DNA from 2 places in the Methylobacterium sp. 13MFTsu3.1M2 genome. Region 1 is predicted to be linked to the other one. Evidence: riboswitches for the same ligand, from Rfam matches in the RefSeq annotation. Region 1 holds a riboswitch; the other holds the start of a gene.
The links. A riboswitch is a leader RNA that binds a small molecule or an ion and turns the genes downstream of it on or off. The one in region 1 is predicted to bind thiamine pyrophosphate.
Positions count from the first base shown of each region.

Region 2: another riboswitch for thiamine pyrophosphate. It lies ahead of thiO (glycine oxidase ThiO); the one in region 1 lies ahead of thiC (phosphomethylpyrimidine synthase ThiC).

Region 1 covers NZ_FOMM01000014.1:169,411-176,841, forward strand. The annotation lists gene BM314_RS15655 (hypothetical protein) at 95-313, shown strand; gene BM314_RS15660 (YoaK family protein) at 318-1,034, shown strand; gene BM314_RS15665 (ATP-dependent helicase) at 1,072-1,455, opposite strand; gene BM314_RS15670 (hypothetical protein) at 1,640-2,143, shown strand; gene BM314_RS15675 (hypothetical protein) at 2,244-2,489, shown strand; gene BM314_RS15680 (acyltransferase family protein) at 2,496-3,566, opposite strand; gene BM314_RS15685 (HNH endonuclease family protein) at 3,683-4,057, opposite strand; gene BM314_RS15690 (alpha/beta hydrolase) at 4,073-4,903, opposite strand; TPP riboswitch at 5,018-5,123, shown strand; gene thiC (phosphomethylpyrimidine synthase ThiC) at 5,195-7,081, shown strand; gene BM314_RS15700 (TY-Chap domain-containing protein) at 7,104-7,431, opposite strand, start outside.
Region 2 covers NZ_FOMM01000004.1:215,434-222,864, forward strand. The annotation lists gene BM314_RS04450 (proteasome-type protease) at 1-528, shown strand, start outside; gene BM314_RS04455 (thiamine phosphate synthase) at 587-1,243, opposite strand; gene BM314_RS04460 (thiazole synthase) at 1,240-2,043, opposite strand; gene thiS (sulfur carrier protein ThiS) at 2,046-2,258, opposite strand; gene thiO (glycine oxidase ThiO) at 2,255-3,478, opposite strand; TPP riboswitch at 3,543-3,671, opposite strand; gene BM314_RS04475 (retropepsin-like aspartic protease family protein) at 3,959-4,411, shown strand; gene BM314_RS04480 (glycosyltransferase) at 4,809-5,930, shown strand; gene BM314_RS04485 (adenylate/guanylate cyclase domain-containing protein) at 6,020-7,279, opposite strand; gene rpoD (RNA polymerase sigma factor RpoD) at 7,356-7,431, opposite strand, start outside.

The DNA of each region.
Region 1 (7,431 bases):
GTCACGATAACCGATATCGGTAACCTGCGGGCGCCGCGCGGCGTTAGGGTTCGGGACAGCCCCGTCCCAGAGCCGCGCCGCGAAGCCTTGCCCGATGTCCGCACCCGTTATCGTGACCACGCTGTTCGTCGGCGGCCTCATGGCGATCCCGACGCTCGGGAAATGGGCGACGCAGGTCACAGAGGTGCTCGCCTCCCTGCTGGCGATCGCCACCGTGCTGGTCGCGATCCTGTATCTCTGCGATCGCTGGCCCGACTACTTCGCCAATCCGCGGATGCCGGTCGGCCTGACGGCGACGCCCTTCGCCGACTGAGACGATGAGCCGTCCCGCGCGAGCTCGGAGACCGGGGAGCGGTCCCTTCGCCGGCGCCGCCCTGGCGTTCGTCGCCGGCTTCGTCGACGCGGCGGCCTTTATCGCCCTGACCGGCCTCTTCACCGCTCATGTCACCGGCAACTTCGTCCTGATCGGCGCCGAGCTGGTCGCGAGCTCCAGCGGCGTGGTTGCCAAGCTCCTGGCCCTGCCCGTCTTCGTCGGAGCGGTGGCGGGGGCGCGGGTCCTGGCCCTGGCGCTGGAGCGGCGGGCTTTCGACCCACTGCCCTGGCTCCTCGCCGTGGAGGTGACCCTGCTCGCGGGATTCGGGCTGTGTGGCACCGTCTGGTCGCCCCTCGGCGGAGCGGACAGTGCCGCTTCCATCGCCGTCGGCATGCTCGCGGTCGCGGCCATGGGGTTACAGAACGCCATCGGCCGCCTGTCTCTCGGCCATCTCGCCCCCACGACGGTCATGACGGTGAGCGTCAGCCAGGCCGTCATCGACGCGACCGACCTCCTCCTGGGGCGCGGCCAACAGCGCGATCAGACCCGGGAGAGGTTCCTGCGCGTGCTCCCGGGGATCGCGGCCTTCGCCGCGGGCGCGCTGTTCGGCGCCTTCGGGATCGCCCATCTCGCCTTCGGCAGCATCGTCCTGCCGCTCGGCGTTCTGACGGCCCTGATAGTCCTGGCCGCGGTGCCCGGAGACGCCGGCGCCGGGCCGTGAAGAGCCGCGCCGCGCGGCGCTCGGGCCGCGACCGCCGTCACCGCTCGGCCGGCGGTTCGGGGGATGGCTTACCCAACACCCGTCGCGCCTCGGTGAGCAGCACGGGATGGCGGGCCGCCTGCGGACCGGAATCCGGCGTCTCGCGGCCGAGCCGGGCGATGCGCGCCCCGAACAGGCGCCGGCGCAGACCGAACCGGCGGACGCTCATCAGCAGCGCCTGAAGCACGAGGCGGACCGCCTCGGTCCGCTCGCGCTCCTCCACGATCGCCGCCGCGAGAGCGGCCTCGCGCCGGAGCGCGGCCTCGAGCTCCTCCCGGACGGCGGCGCGGGCCGCCTCGTCCTTGCGCGCCGCGTCGAGCTGGATCCGGCATTCCTGGAGCGCGCTGAGCAGCAGAAGCTCCTGCGCGGACGCATCCCTCATCAAGGCCTCCCGGCTCGCTGTCTTCCGTCCGACGACGGGGCGTTCCGCCCGATCACCGTCGCGCCGGCCGCGGACCGGCCCGCGCGCATCCTGGTGCGACGCCATAGCGAGCGCGGCCGCTGGCCGGAAGCCGCCGACCGGATTATTCGGCACCCGCACCGCAAACCACGGGGGAATCGGGGACGTGCAGATTCGGATCGCTCTGGCCTTCGGGGCCATCACGCTGGGAGGCGGCGCGCTAGCACCCGCCCCGGCCCAGGCCTACCAGCTCGACACGGTGAACCTGGTCGGCTGCGCGCAGGAGGGCGGCGTCTGCCGGATGCCCTATCCCACCAACGTCTATTACGGCGTGCCCGGCCGGACGAACGGCCGGCCGTTCCCGCAGGGCGGCGTCGTGCCCTGCAACACCCAGACCTTCGGCGATCCGGCGCCGGGCCAGGCGAAGAGCTGCTGGTACGCCCCGCGGATCAACGCGGGCGGCGGTGGGGGCTACGGCGGCGGCGGCTACGGCGGTGGCGGCGGGGGTGCCTACGGCGGCGGGGGCGGATACCGGAATGACGGCTACGACGACCGGCGCGACGCCTACCGCGACCGCCGCGACTACGACCGCCCGCCGCCGCGCCGCTCCTACGACGACGATTACGGGCCGGGGCCACGCCGCTACCGGGGTGATCCCGACGAGTACTGATCTCGGTCGAGCAGGGCAGGCACGGGAACGTATTTGCCCTGTTAACCGCGATCCGGCATCGTCGGGCTCCGCGGAGCCACGAGACGGGACGGAGGAGCTGATGACGGAGAATCGCCGCGGCACCTTCCGGAAGAACGCCTTCACGTTCGGCGCCGTGCTGCTCGACGGCGGCGAGGTGAGCTGCCTGGTCTGGGACGCCACCGACGTCGGCGCGCAGATCGAGGTCGAGGACGATCAGGCCGTGCCGGACCGCTTCGCGCTTCGTGTCAGCACGGGCACCGAACCGCGCCCGGCCACCGTGGCGTGGCGGCGCAGCCGGCGGATCGGTATCGCCTTCGACGGCTGAGGTCCCTCAGGTCGCCTGCAGGGCCGGGCTCGGCTTAGGCCCGGACCCGGCTAGCCGGAACAGGCGCGGCCGGACGAACAGCAGGTCGAGCGCCGTCCCGCGGACCAGCCGCTCCAGCACCAGCGGCAGGATCACCGCCGTCGCCATGACGGTCAGGCTCGCGAGGCCGATATCGGTGATCGCGCCGGTGCGCACGAGGATCTCCCGCGTCGCCGCCATCGGCAGCGAGAAGGCGAGGTAGATCACGATCGAGCGCTGGCCGCAGGTCCGGACCGCCTCGGCGACCCGACCGCCGGCGCGGCCGATCAGAGCCGCCGCCACCACGATCGCGAGGGCTCCGGCCCCGCCGAGGGCGAGGCTCACCAGCGGCAGGCTGGCGAGGGTCGGATGATCCGGCAGGCCCGACGGGGTCAGCGCGAGCCAGCCTTCCAGGACCGCCCAGGCGGCGAGGCCGCAGAGGGCGAGCGGGACGCGGCGGCGCGCCGCGTCGGCGAGCGCGAAGATCCGCCCGGCGAACAGGTAGCCCGCGACGAAGTAGACGTAGCGGGCGCAGAACTCCTCGATCAGGGTCGACTCGCTGCGGATGTCGGCGATCTGCAGCAGGGCGGCGCCGGCGAGGAGCACGCCGCCGGGCACGCGGCGCAGGGCCTTGGTGACCACCGAGAACACCGCCAGCAGGTAGATGAACCAGAGGCTGGAATAGGGCTCGATCAGTGCGTGGGCGAGATGCACCGCGAAGGCCGCGGGACCGGCATCGCCGACGATCTTGCCGTACTTTGCGACCGACTGGATCACCAGCCAGAGGAGGTAGAAATAGGCGAAGTGGACGACCCGGCGGTCGGAGAACAGGCGCCAGTCGCGGTCGATCACCCGTCCCACGAACAGGCCGGAGAGCAGGAAGAAGTCCGGGATCCGGAACGGCTTCGCGAAGGCGACGACCGGGTGGAGGAAGCCCTCGCCGCCCATGGCCTCGCCGGTGCCGATGACCGAATGCATCATGACGACCAGGAGGATGCAGATCCCCTTGGCGATATCGACCCAGGCGAGTCGATCCCCCGTATCCCCGACCCCGGCCATCGTCCGAACCCTCGCGATCGGGGCGATCCTGGACCGGTTCGGGTTGACGGCAAGGAACGGGGCGGCGGCCACCTGCGGATGTGACGAACGCCCGGTAAACGCCGGCCGGGCAGGTGTCAGATCTGGCGGCGCGCCGACTTCCGCTCGCGGGTCATGCGCGTGGCGGCGTGGAAATCGTCGGGCTTGCCGCGGATCCAGACGAGGAAGCGCGCGATCTCCGGATCGGCGCGCAGGGCCTCGACGTCGGCGAGGCGCTTGGCGATCTCCGCCTCGCTGTAGCGGGCGTGGATCGCCGAGTGGCAGATCTGGTGCAGCCGGACCGTGCCGCGATGGGTCCCGCCCTTCAGCTTCGGCGTGAGGTGATGGAGGCTGGAGCGGGCGCGGCGCGGGATCGGGCGCTCGCAGAGGGGGCAGACCGGGTCCGGCGGGCCCGGGACGCCCGGCGCGTCCGGATCCTCGGCGCTCCAGCGCTGCGAGCGCCGTCCGACCACGCGAGCCTCCCTCTCCTACCCCTGCTGGTCCACCGGCTGCGGGCAGGCCGGACCGACGCCCTGTCCGAACAGCGCTTCGGCCTCGCGATCCCGGCTCCCCAGGATGGAGACGTGGTCCCCCGGGATCACGTCGATCCGCGCCCGCGGGCCGGCCGCCTCGGCGAGGTTCCGCGCCAGCTTGGCCGGCACCACCGTGTCGTCGCGGCCCTGCACGATCAGCACGGGCGCCGACCCGTCGCGGATGCGCAGGTCCGAGCGGTACGTGTCGCGCAGGAGCCAGATCGGGGCTAGCGGGACATGCAGCCGCACGGTGTGGGTCATCGAGTCGAACGGCGCCTCCAGGTACAGGCCGATCGTCGGCACCCGTTCGGCGACGGCCACGGCCACGGCGGCCCCGAGGAAGTGTCCGTGGAGGAGGATCGGCGCGTCGGGCGCCCGCGCCCGCGCGGCCTCGACGGCCGCCAGCCCGTCGCGGATCAGCCCATCCTCGCTGGGGCTGCCGGTGGAGCCGGGATAGCCGCGATAGGCCACAGTGAGCACGCCCCAGCCGCGCGCCCGCCAGGGCTCCGCGGCGAAGCGGGCCGCGTGCGGCTCGGGGCGGGATCCGTTGCCGTGGAAGCTCACGACGACGCCGCAGCCCGGCCGCGGAGGCCGCCACAGGCCGTGCAGGGTCTCGCCGTCGGGGGTCGCGACCGTGATCGTCGCAAGGCCCGGCGGGATCGTCCACGGGTTCTGCGGCCCGAAGGCGCCCGGATAGAGGAACCGGCGCTGCCCGAGCGCGAGCGCGGCGCAGGCCAGCCCGCAGAGGAGGAGCGCGGCGAGCAGGAGGCCGGCGATGAGGCGCATTGCGGTGCGATCGCGGTGCGAGAGAACGCGTGCGTTCGGACGAACGGTTTCGGGGATGTGTTTTCTAGGGCGGCCGGTCAGCATTGACAAAGCCGTCCGCGGGCCCGAGTCTGGAACCGTTCCGAGGGGGGCCCTGAAGAGGGCTGAGATTGGGCACGCTGCCCTGACCCTTGAACCTGATCCGGCTCATACCGGCGGAGGGACGGGAACCTGCGGTCGCATCTCGCGCGACCTCATCTCATCTCGGCCATCGCGTGGACCGGACCGCTCCAGCACGAGGAGAGGCCCACGATGAACGCACCCGTTCTCCCGAAGGACGTGAAAGGCAGCCCCGAGACCGTGACCACGGGTCCGGTCACCGGATCGCGCAAGGCGTACGCGAACCCGGCCGGGCGGCCGGACATCCGCGTCCCCTATCGCGAGATCGTCCTCTCCGATCCGAAGGAGGAACCGGTGCGGGTCTACGACCCGTCGGGCCCCTACACCGAGACCGATGCCCGCATCGACCTCAATGCCGGCCTCCCCGGCGTGCGCGAGCCCTGGGTCGCGGCCCGCGGCTACGCGGCCGTCGCGCCGCGCGCGGTGAAGCCCGAGGATAACGGATTCGCGGGCGACAAGCTCGTGGCCCCCTGCCCCGCCGAGCGGACCATCCGCAAGGCGGCCCCGGGCCAGATGGTGACCCAGTACGAGTTCGCCCGCGCGGGGATCATCACCGAGGAGATGATCTACGTCGCCCATCGCGAGAACGTCTGCCGCGAGGCCATGCTCGCGGGCGCCGAGGCCGCGCTCGCGGACGGCCAGAGCTTCGGGGCCTCGGTCCCGCCCTTCATCACCCCGGAATTCGTGCGCGACGAGATCGCCCGCGGCCGGGCGATCATCCCGGCCAACATCAACCACACCGAGCTGGAGCCGATGGCGATCGGCCGGAACTTCCTGGTCAAGATCAACGCCAACATCGGCAACTCCGCCGTGACCTCCTCGGCCGCCGACGAGGTCGAGAAGCTCGTCTGGTCGATCCGCTGGGGCGCCGACACGGTCATGGACCTGTCCACCGGCCGCAACATCCACAACATCCGCTCGTGGATCATCCGCAACAGCCCGGTCCCGATCGGCACGGTGCCGATCTACCAGGCGCTGGAGAAGGTCGGCGGCGACCCGCTCAAGCTCGACTGGGAGGTCTTCAAGGACACGCTGATCGAGCAGGCCGAGCAAGGCATCGACTACTTCACCATCCATGCCGGCGTGCGCCTCGCCCACGTGCCGCTGACCGCGCGGCGCGTCACCGGCATCGTCTCGCGCGGCGGCTCGATCATGGCCCGCTGGTGCCTCGCCGGGCACCGGGAATCGTTCCTCTACGAGCGGTTCGACGAGATCTGCGACATCATGCGGGCCTACGACGTCTCGTTCTCCCTGGGCGACGGCCTGCGCCCGGGCTCGATCGCCGACGCCAACGACGCCGCCCAGTTCGGCGAGCTGGAGACGCTGGGCGAATTGACCAAGGTCGCCTGGGACAAGGGCTGCCAAGTGATGATCGAGGGCCCCGGCCACGTGCCGATGCACAAGATCAAGGTCAACATGGAGAAGCAGCTGAAGGAGTGCGGCGAGGCGCCGTTCTACACCCTCGGTCCGCTGACCACCGACATCGCCCCCGGCTACGACCACATCACCTCGGGCATCGGCGCCGCCATGATCGGCTGGTTCGGCACCGCGATGCTCTGCTACGTCACCCCGAAGGAGCATCTCGGCCTGCCGGACCGGGACGACGTGAAGACCGGCGTCATCACCTACAAGATCGCCGCCCACGCCGCAGACCTCGCCAAGGGGCATCCCGCCGCGCAGCTCCGGGACGACGCGCTCAGCCGCGCCCGGTTCGACTTCCGCTGGGAGGACCAGTTCAACCTGGGCCTCGATCCGGATACCGCCCGGCGCTTCCACGACGAGACCCTGCCGAAGGACGCCCACAAGGTCGCGCATTTCTGCTCGATGTGCGGGCCGAAATTCTGCTCGATGAAGATCACGCAGGACCTGCGCGCCGAGGTGCTGGCGATGGAGGAGGCCGGCGAAGTCGTGGGCGCGGCGCCCGCGATGTCGAAGGCCGAGGCCGAGGCCGGCATGCGGGCGAAGTCGCAGGAATTCCTGGCCGAGGGCGGCAAGCTCTACGTCGACGCCGCCGAGTGAGATGGCGGCGCGCCCGGTCCGCTCAGGATTCGGGCGCGCCGCAGCCCCGCCCCGGCGTTCCGCCGTGCGGGGCCTCGATATCGAGAATGTCGCCCGGGCGGGCGCCGTAGGCATCGTGCAGCGCCGCGAGCATCAGATCCGCGGCGATGCCCGTGTCGGGCGGCGATCCCAGCTCCACCAGGCGCGCGAAGTTCTCCGCCGGGTCCGCCTGGACGTATCCGAGCGCCGCCAGCGCCTGCCGTGCCGTCGCATCCAGCCGCAGGCGCCTTCGGCCGGGTGGCCCGTAGGCGCCCGACGCGGCCTCGCAGAACATCCGCGTATCCCGATCCTGGAAGATGCACTGGACGTAG
Region 2 (7,431 bases), on a different contig from region 1:
CCGCAGAAGCTCGTCGAGGCGCCGACGATGTTCCAGGCGGCGCAGCTGATCGGCCGGGCCATCCGGCGGGTGCGCGCCATCGAGAAGGACGGGTTCGAGGCGGCCAATATCCGGTTCTCGATCTCGCTGCTGTTCGGCGGCCAGATCGGCACCGGCGAGATGCGGCTGTACCTGATCTACTCCGCCGGCAATTTCATCGAGTGCAGCACCGACGCGCCGTTCCTCCAGATCGGTGAGCACAAGTACGGCAAGCCGATCCTCGACCGCGCCGTGAAGTACACGACCGACCTCTACGACGCCCTCAAGGTGAGCTTGGTCTCGATGGATTCGACCATGCGCTCCAATCTGGGCGTCGGCCTGCCGATCGACATCGCCGTCGCTCGCCGGAACGCGCTGACGCTCGAGGTGAACCACCGGATCGAGGCCGGCGAGGGCTACTTCCACGATCTGCGCGAGCGCTGGTCGGCTGCGCTGCGCGCGGCGCACCGGGCGATCCCGCGCCCGCCCTACGGACCGTCCAACGCCTAGAGCAACCACAGCATCGGCCGTCTTGCTCCGCTGCGCTCGCCGGGACGGGGGCAGATTTCTACGTGGCTGTCCGAGCCGCTGAAGACTCCGCTGCGCCCCAGGCCTTCAGGAGCGCCCGGGTCGCCTCGGCCGGATCCATCGCCCGCATCGGGCCGCCCATGACGGCGAAGCCCGCCGCCCCCGCCGCGCGACAGGCCCCGATTACCTCCGGACCGACACCGCCCAGAGCCACGATCGGCAGGCCCGCCGCGCGTGCGGCGGCGAGGCCCTCCGGTCCGAGAGCCGGTCCGTAACCGGGCTTGCTCGTGGTCGTGAAGATGGGGCTGAGGGTCACGTAGTCGGCGCCGGCCCGCGCGGCGGCCGCGGCCTCGTGCGGCGCGTGCGCGGAAACGCCGATGAGCGCAGCCGCGCCCAGGGTGGCCCGCGCCGCCGCGATCACCTCCGGTCCCGAGCCGCCGCCGAGATGCACGCCGTCGGCACCGAGGGCGCGCGCGAGCGCGACGTCGCCTCCGATCGTCAGGACGCCGTTCGCGGCTCGCACGCGCTCGGCCACGCGCGCGCCGAGGCGCAGGCGGGCATCCGCCTCCAGGTCCCTGTCGCGGAACCAGATCCAGCGCCCGCCGCCGTCGAGGACCGCCTGGACGGTCTCGGCGAGGGGCCGCGGATGCCCGTGCCGGTCCGTCACCGCGAGCAGCGGCGACGGCAGCGCCCTCACGAGCCGACGAGGCCGAGCTGCGGGCTCGACGGCTCGGCCCGGCCGCGGCGGGGGATCCGCCCGGCGAGGTAGGCGTCGCGCCCGGCCTCCACGGCCCGGCCCATGGCGCGAGCCATCCGCACCGGATCGTCGGCCTTGGCCACGGCGGTGTTGATGAGGCAGGCGGAGGCGCCGAGTTCCATGGCGATCACCGCGTCCGATGCGGTGCCGATGCCGGCATCGACCACCACCGGCACCGTCGCCCGGCGGCAGATCAGCTCCAAGTTGGCCGGATTGGCGACACCCATCCCGGAGCCGATCAGCGAGCCCATGGGCATCACCGCGGCGCAGCCGAGATCCTCCAGGCGCTGGCACACGATCGGGTCGTCGTTGCAGTAGGGCAGCACGACGAAGCCGTCGTCCACGAGATGGCGGCAGGCCTCGATCAGCTCCATCACGTCCGGGTAGAGCGTCTCGCGGTCGCCGATCACCTCGACCTTGATCCAGTTGGTGTCGAGCGCCTCGCGGGCGAGCTCGGCGGTCATGATCGCGTCCCGGGCCGTCTCGCAGCCGGCGGTGTTCGGCAGGAAGCGCTTGCCCTTCAGGATCTTGACCGTGTCCGAGCCGTGGCCCTGCAGCGAGACCCGGCGGATCGAGGCGGTGACCACGTCGGCGCCGCTCGCCGCGACGGCGTCGCGCATGATCGCCTGCGTCGGGTAGCCGGCGGTGCCGATGAACAGCCGGGACGACAGCCTCACCCCGGCGATGGTCAGGCTGTCATCCCCACCCTCGGGGCGCGGCGGCGTGTGACTCTGGTCCATGCTCAACCTCCCTGCATGGCGCGGACGATCTCGACCCGGTCGCCCTCCGCGACCGGTGTCTCGCCCCAGTCCCGGCGGCGCAGAACGCGGCCGTTCAGCGCGATGGCGACACCCTGCGGACTCTCGATACTGCTCTCCTCCGCCTCGAGGCGGAACAGGGCGTCCACCGTCTCGACCGCGCACTCGCGCGGCTCACCGTTGACCAGGAGTTTCATGCCGAGGCCCTCAGCGCTTCCGGCTGGCCGAAGCGCGCGCGGGTGAAGGGACGCGCCACCTCCGGCAGCGCGCCGCGCAGCACCAGCGCGGCGATCGCGTCGGCGGTGACCGGGGCGAGCAGGTAGCCGTTGCGGTGATGCCCGGTGGCGGCGACGAGGCCAGGGGCGATCGCGTCGAGGATCGGTGCGTCGTCGTCCGAAGTCGGTCGGTAGCCGCTCCACACAGCCTCCACCTCCATCTCCTCGATGCCGGGCAGCACCCGGCGGGCGCCCTCCAGCAGGGCGTAGAGCCCGCCCGCGGTGACGCCGGGACGGAAGCCACAATCCTCCACGGTCGCGCCCACGACGAGCTGGCCGTCGCTCTTCGGGGCCATGTGGACCTGCTCGGTCCAGACCATCCGCGCCAGGGTACCGGTCCGGGCGGTGGTGCGCAGGGCCAGGGACTGGCCCTTCAGCGGGCGGACCGGAAGGGCGAGCGCGTCGGGCAGCAGGCCGCCCTCCCCACTCCAGGCGCCGGAGGCGAGGATGACGGTCTCAGCCGACACGACGCGGTCGCCGGCGCGGATCCCGGTCACGCGGCCACCCGACCAGTCCAGGGCGGTGACGGGGGTCCGCTCCGCCAGGATCACTCCGGCGCGGCGGCAGGCCTCGGTGAGGGCGTCCATGACTAGGCGAGGATCGACCTGATGGTCGCGCGGACAATGGATCCCGGCGGTGACGGAGGGGCGCAGGCCCGGCTCCAGGCGCCGCACCTCGCTGCCCGGCAGCCACGTGGCCTCGAGTCCCGAGCGGCGCTGAAGGTCGTAGCGGAAGCGCAGGCGCTCGACCTCGTCGCGGCCGACCGCCAGCACCAGGGTGCCGTCGGCGCGGTAGTCGATCGCCCGGCCGGACTCGGCCTCCAGGGCGTCGCGGAACTCGGGCCAGAGCCGCAGCGAGTCCAGGGCGAGAGGGAGCAGCGGATCGGAGCCCGGCTCGTGCTCGGCGGCCGGGGCCAGCATGCCGGTGGCCGCGAGGCTCGCGCCCGCCCCGATCGTGTCCCGCTCCAGCACCGTCACGGCGCGGCCGGCCCGGGCGAGGCGCCACGCGATCGACAGCCCGATCAGCCCGCCGCCGACCACGGCGACGTCCGTCCGCGCCGGAAGGGTCGCCGGCGCGACGCTGCCGTCCGGGTTGCGGCGGCGGCCGATCGGTGAGGCGGGTCGGTCGAGGGGCACAATCATCTCCGCGGATTGCCGTCGCGGAGATCGGGCCGTGCGCTTCGGTGAGAAGCTGTGGCCTGCCTTTCAGGCGGCCGCGGTCCAATCCCTACGCCGGTATGAGCCGGATCAGGTTCGAAGGATTTCCGCGCCGCAGGTCCTGACGGACGTGCCAGCGGTTTCTCAGCCCCTTGCCGGGGATCTCCCTGGAACAGACGCAGATGTGGCTCCCCGGCCGCTGCCGGTCAACCCCGCGCCGCGAGCATCCAGTCGTTCCCGCGACAATCCGCCGATCCCGGTGACGATCTGGACACCAAGCGGAGCGGAATCGGCGCGCGCGCCGCGGCGGCGACCGCGATCGCGCATCATCCCTTCACCGGTCTAGCATCTCATCACCGGGATTCCGGAACGTCTCCGGTCGCCGGCACTCCACGTCACGGGCGGACTCGCGTGCGCGCAATCCTATTGATCTGCCTGCTCGGTTTCCTCGGTGTCACGGCCGCCTTGAAGCTGCGCGACGGCATGAGGCCGGCGCCGGTGGCCCTCGCCGTCACGCCGCCGCCGGAGCCCGTTCCCGCAGTCGACGCCGCCGGCGTGGCTCTCCAGGCCGGGCGCAACGGCCACTTCTTCGTCAACGCGCTGCTGGACGGCCGCTCGCTGCCGATGATGGTCGATACGGGAGCGAGCGCCTGCGCGTTCTCCGAGGAGGATGCCGCGCGGATCGGGATCCGGATCACTCCGACCGATTTCACCCGCGTCTGGAACACCGCGAACGGCACGGTCCGCGTGGCGCCGATCCGGATCGCCATCGTGCAGATCGGATCGATCACGGTCCGGGACGTCGATGCGGTCGTGATCCCGCGCGGGCTCCTGTCGACGAGCCTGCTGGGCATGTCGTTCCTCAGGCGTCTGCGCGATTTCGGCATCTCCGGCAGCACGATGACGCTCAGGGGCTGAAGCGGCCGGAGATCGACGCTGATCTGTCTGGTCGAGGCGCGCCTGTGGCGGGCCCCGGGCCTGCACCACGGGATCGGCTGCGGGCCCAACGCCCGCGCCGATGACCTACGGCGTTCGGGCCTCGTGCCAGCCCGATGGCGGGTGTCTCCTGATCCGCTCGATCAGTCTATCGGTCGCGGGTATTTGCAGTCATAAGACCGTGAGCCGGAGTATTTATATATAACTGGCCGATTATATGTCGTTTCATATATTTAATCCAAATTTTGCAGAAGGATATGTTTGTTTTGTCAGCGCATTCCGGCAATGCTAGGAGCGTTCATGACTGCGCATCCGACGCGTGAGCGCACGACGGGACGGCTTCGGTATGAAGAATCGCGGATCGACGATCTGTTTGTCTATGATCGTGAAGGACGAGGCCCACGTTATCCGCCGTTGCCTCGATTCTGTTCGTCCGATCATCGATCATTGGATCGTCGTCGATACCGGCTCGACGGATGGAACCCAGGATGTCGTCCGTGCCGCGCTCGCGGACATACCGGGTGCCCTGGTCGAGCGCCCCTGGGTTGATTTCGCCTTCAACCGGAACGAGGCCTTGAAACTCGCGCGGCGTCACGCGCAGTACGCATTGATCATCGACGCCGACGATGAGCTGATCATCCCGGCGGACTTCACGATGCCGAAGCTGCGTGCGCCCGGCTATCGGTTCGAGATCATCGACGCGCACACGCGGTACTGGCGCAACCAGCTGGTCAGCACCCGGGAGAACTGGCGTTACCGGGGCGTCCTGCACGAATTCCTCAGCTGCCCCGGCGTGACAGAGACACCGATCCTCCCCCTCGCGATGCGTCGGGGCGACGACGGTGCCCGCCACCGCGACGCGACGGCGGACGCGCGGGATATCGCCGTCCTCGAGAAGGCGCTGGCGGTCGAGACGGACCCCTTCATGATCGCCCGGTACACGATGTACCTCGGCACCACCTACGACGCCGCCGGCGAGTACCGGAAAGCGCTCGCCTGCTTCCTGAAGCGGGCCGATCTCGGCGGGTGGGACGAGGAGGTCTATTTCAACTTGCTGATGGCCGCGGTGAACGCGGAGCGCCTCGACGAGCCGGAGGACAGGGTGCTGCAGCTCTACGAGCGCGCCACCGCAATCCGTCCGGGACGGGCGGAGGCGCGCCACGGGGCCAGCCGATTCTGCAGGCTGAGGAAGCGGTTCGCGGAAGGCTATCGTTACGCCGAGGCGGGCTTGGCTCTCGAGCTTCCCAGCGAGGGCATCTCCCTGAACCCGTGGGTCTACGAGTATGGTTTGCTCGACGAGTTCGCCCTCAACGCGTACCACAGCGGCCAGTTCAGCGCCTGCGGACATGCCTGCCTGAAGATCCTCGAGCGAGCGCATGTCCCGCGGGAGGTCGCAATACGCGCCGGCGCCCTGGCCCGGGACGTGATGGCGCAGATGATCGATCCGGTCTGGGGTTGCCGGCACACACCCTACGCTCTGCCGTTCGTGCCGACGTGGTGACACGCACCGCGCGCGGATCGCCCGCGAGCCTTAGATCGCGGCGGATCTCCGCGAGCGCCGCGTGACGTCGGGTCCGATCGGAGGGCCGCTCAGCTGGACTTGCGCGGCCGCAGGAATTTCGGCCGGAACACCGCCATGGGCTCGTCGAAGCCGTTGAGCCGGTGCTCTCCCATTGGGATCGGGTCTCCCCAGAGGAAGTCCACGAAGGGCTTCGACATCAGCAGCGGCTCGCCGAGGGCGCGGTTCAGCTGCGCGATGCGGCTCGCGAGGTTCACGTCGCGGCCGATCACCGTGAAGTCGAGGCGTGAGCCGGACCCGACATTGCCGTAGGCGGCCTCGCCGTGGTGGAGCGCGATGCCGGCGGCCACCGGCACCGGGAACTGGTGCAGGGCGTTCGCCTCGTCGAGGGCCGCCAGGGCGTGCTGGGCCGCCGTGAGCGCGCCCTTGGCCGCGCCGCCCAGATCGTCGCCGGTTTCCCGGAAGATCGCCAGCAGGCCGTCGCCGAGATACTTCAGGACCTCGCCGCCCTCACGCTCGATCGGCGGCACGAGGCAGTCGAAGAACACGTTGAGCAGGCCCACCGCCTCCTCCGGCGTCATGTCGGCGGTGGTGCGGGTGTAGTCGCGCATGTCGGCGAACAGGATCGCCGAGCGGATCCGGGTCACCTGCCCGCGGCGAATGTCGCCGGCCAGGATCGCCCGGTGCGGCTCGTCGCCGACATAGAGCCGGAGCACGTGGTCGAGCTGCTTGTTGAGGACGCGCATCTCCATCACGGCCGCCAGCGCCGGCATGACGAAGCGGAGGATCGCGATGTCGTCGTCCCGGAACCCCTCGGGGGCCCGCGTGGCGAAGGTGATGCCGTTCTGCGTGCCGTTCGTGAAGAACAGGGGCGCCACGACGTAGTGGGTGTAGCCGCCGGCCTTCAGGTCGGGAACGATCGCGTAGGCGTCGTCCGGGGTCTTCGACAGGTCGAGGATCAGCCACTCGCCGGTCTCGTGGACCGTGTGGAACGGGCTGTTGAGGTACGCGTCCGTCGAGCGGGCCCCGTGGGGGAACAGCCGCACGGTGGTGCCGCCGTCCCGCGTCCAGATGCGGCCGACGCCGGCATATTCCGAGTGCAGGGTGTCGATCGCCGTGGAGGCCCGGTCCACCGGCACGCCGATCGCGATCAGGCGCTCGGCGAGCCCGGCCAGCATCTCCTCGGCGTTGGGCATCCGCGCGCCCTCGCCGAGAAGCCAGTCGCGGATGCCCACGGAGGGCTGGAGCGCGCCGAAGGGCACGTCGTCGGCCTCCGAGCCGTCCGCGAAGGCCGTCGGGGATCCGGGCGTTGGCGGGCGGCGTTCGAGCATGGCGCCAGACTGGATGCCGCGCGGCACCGTGGCAACGCGGGCGACGGGGAAGCGCCGCGCGGTTCGCGGCGCGGGCTCAGTTGTCCAGGAAGCTCCTGAGCTTCCGGCTGCGCGAGGGATGCTTCAGCTTCCGCAGCGCCTTCGCCTCGATC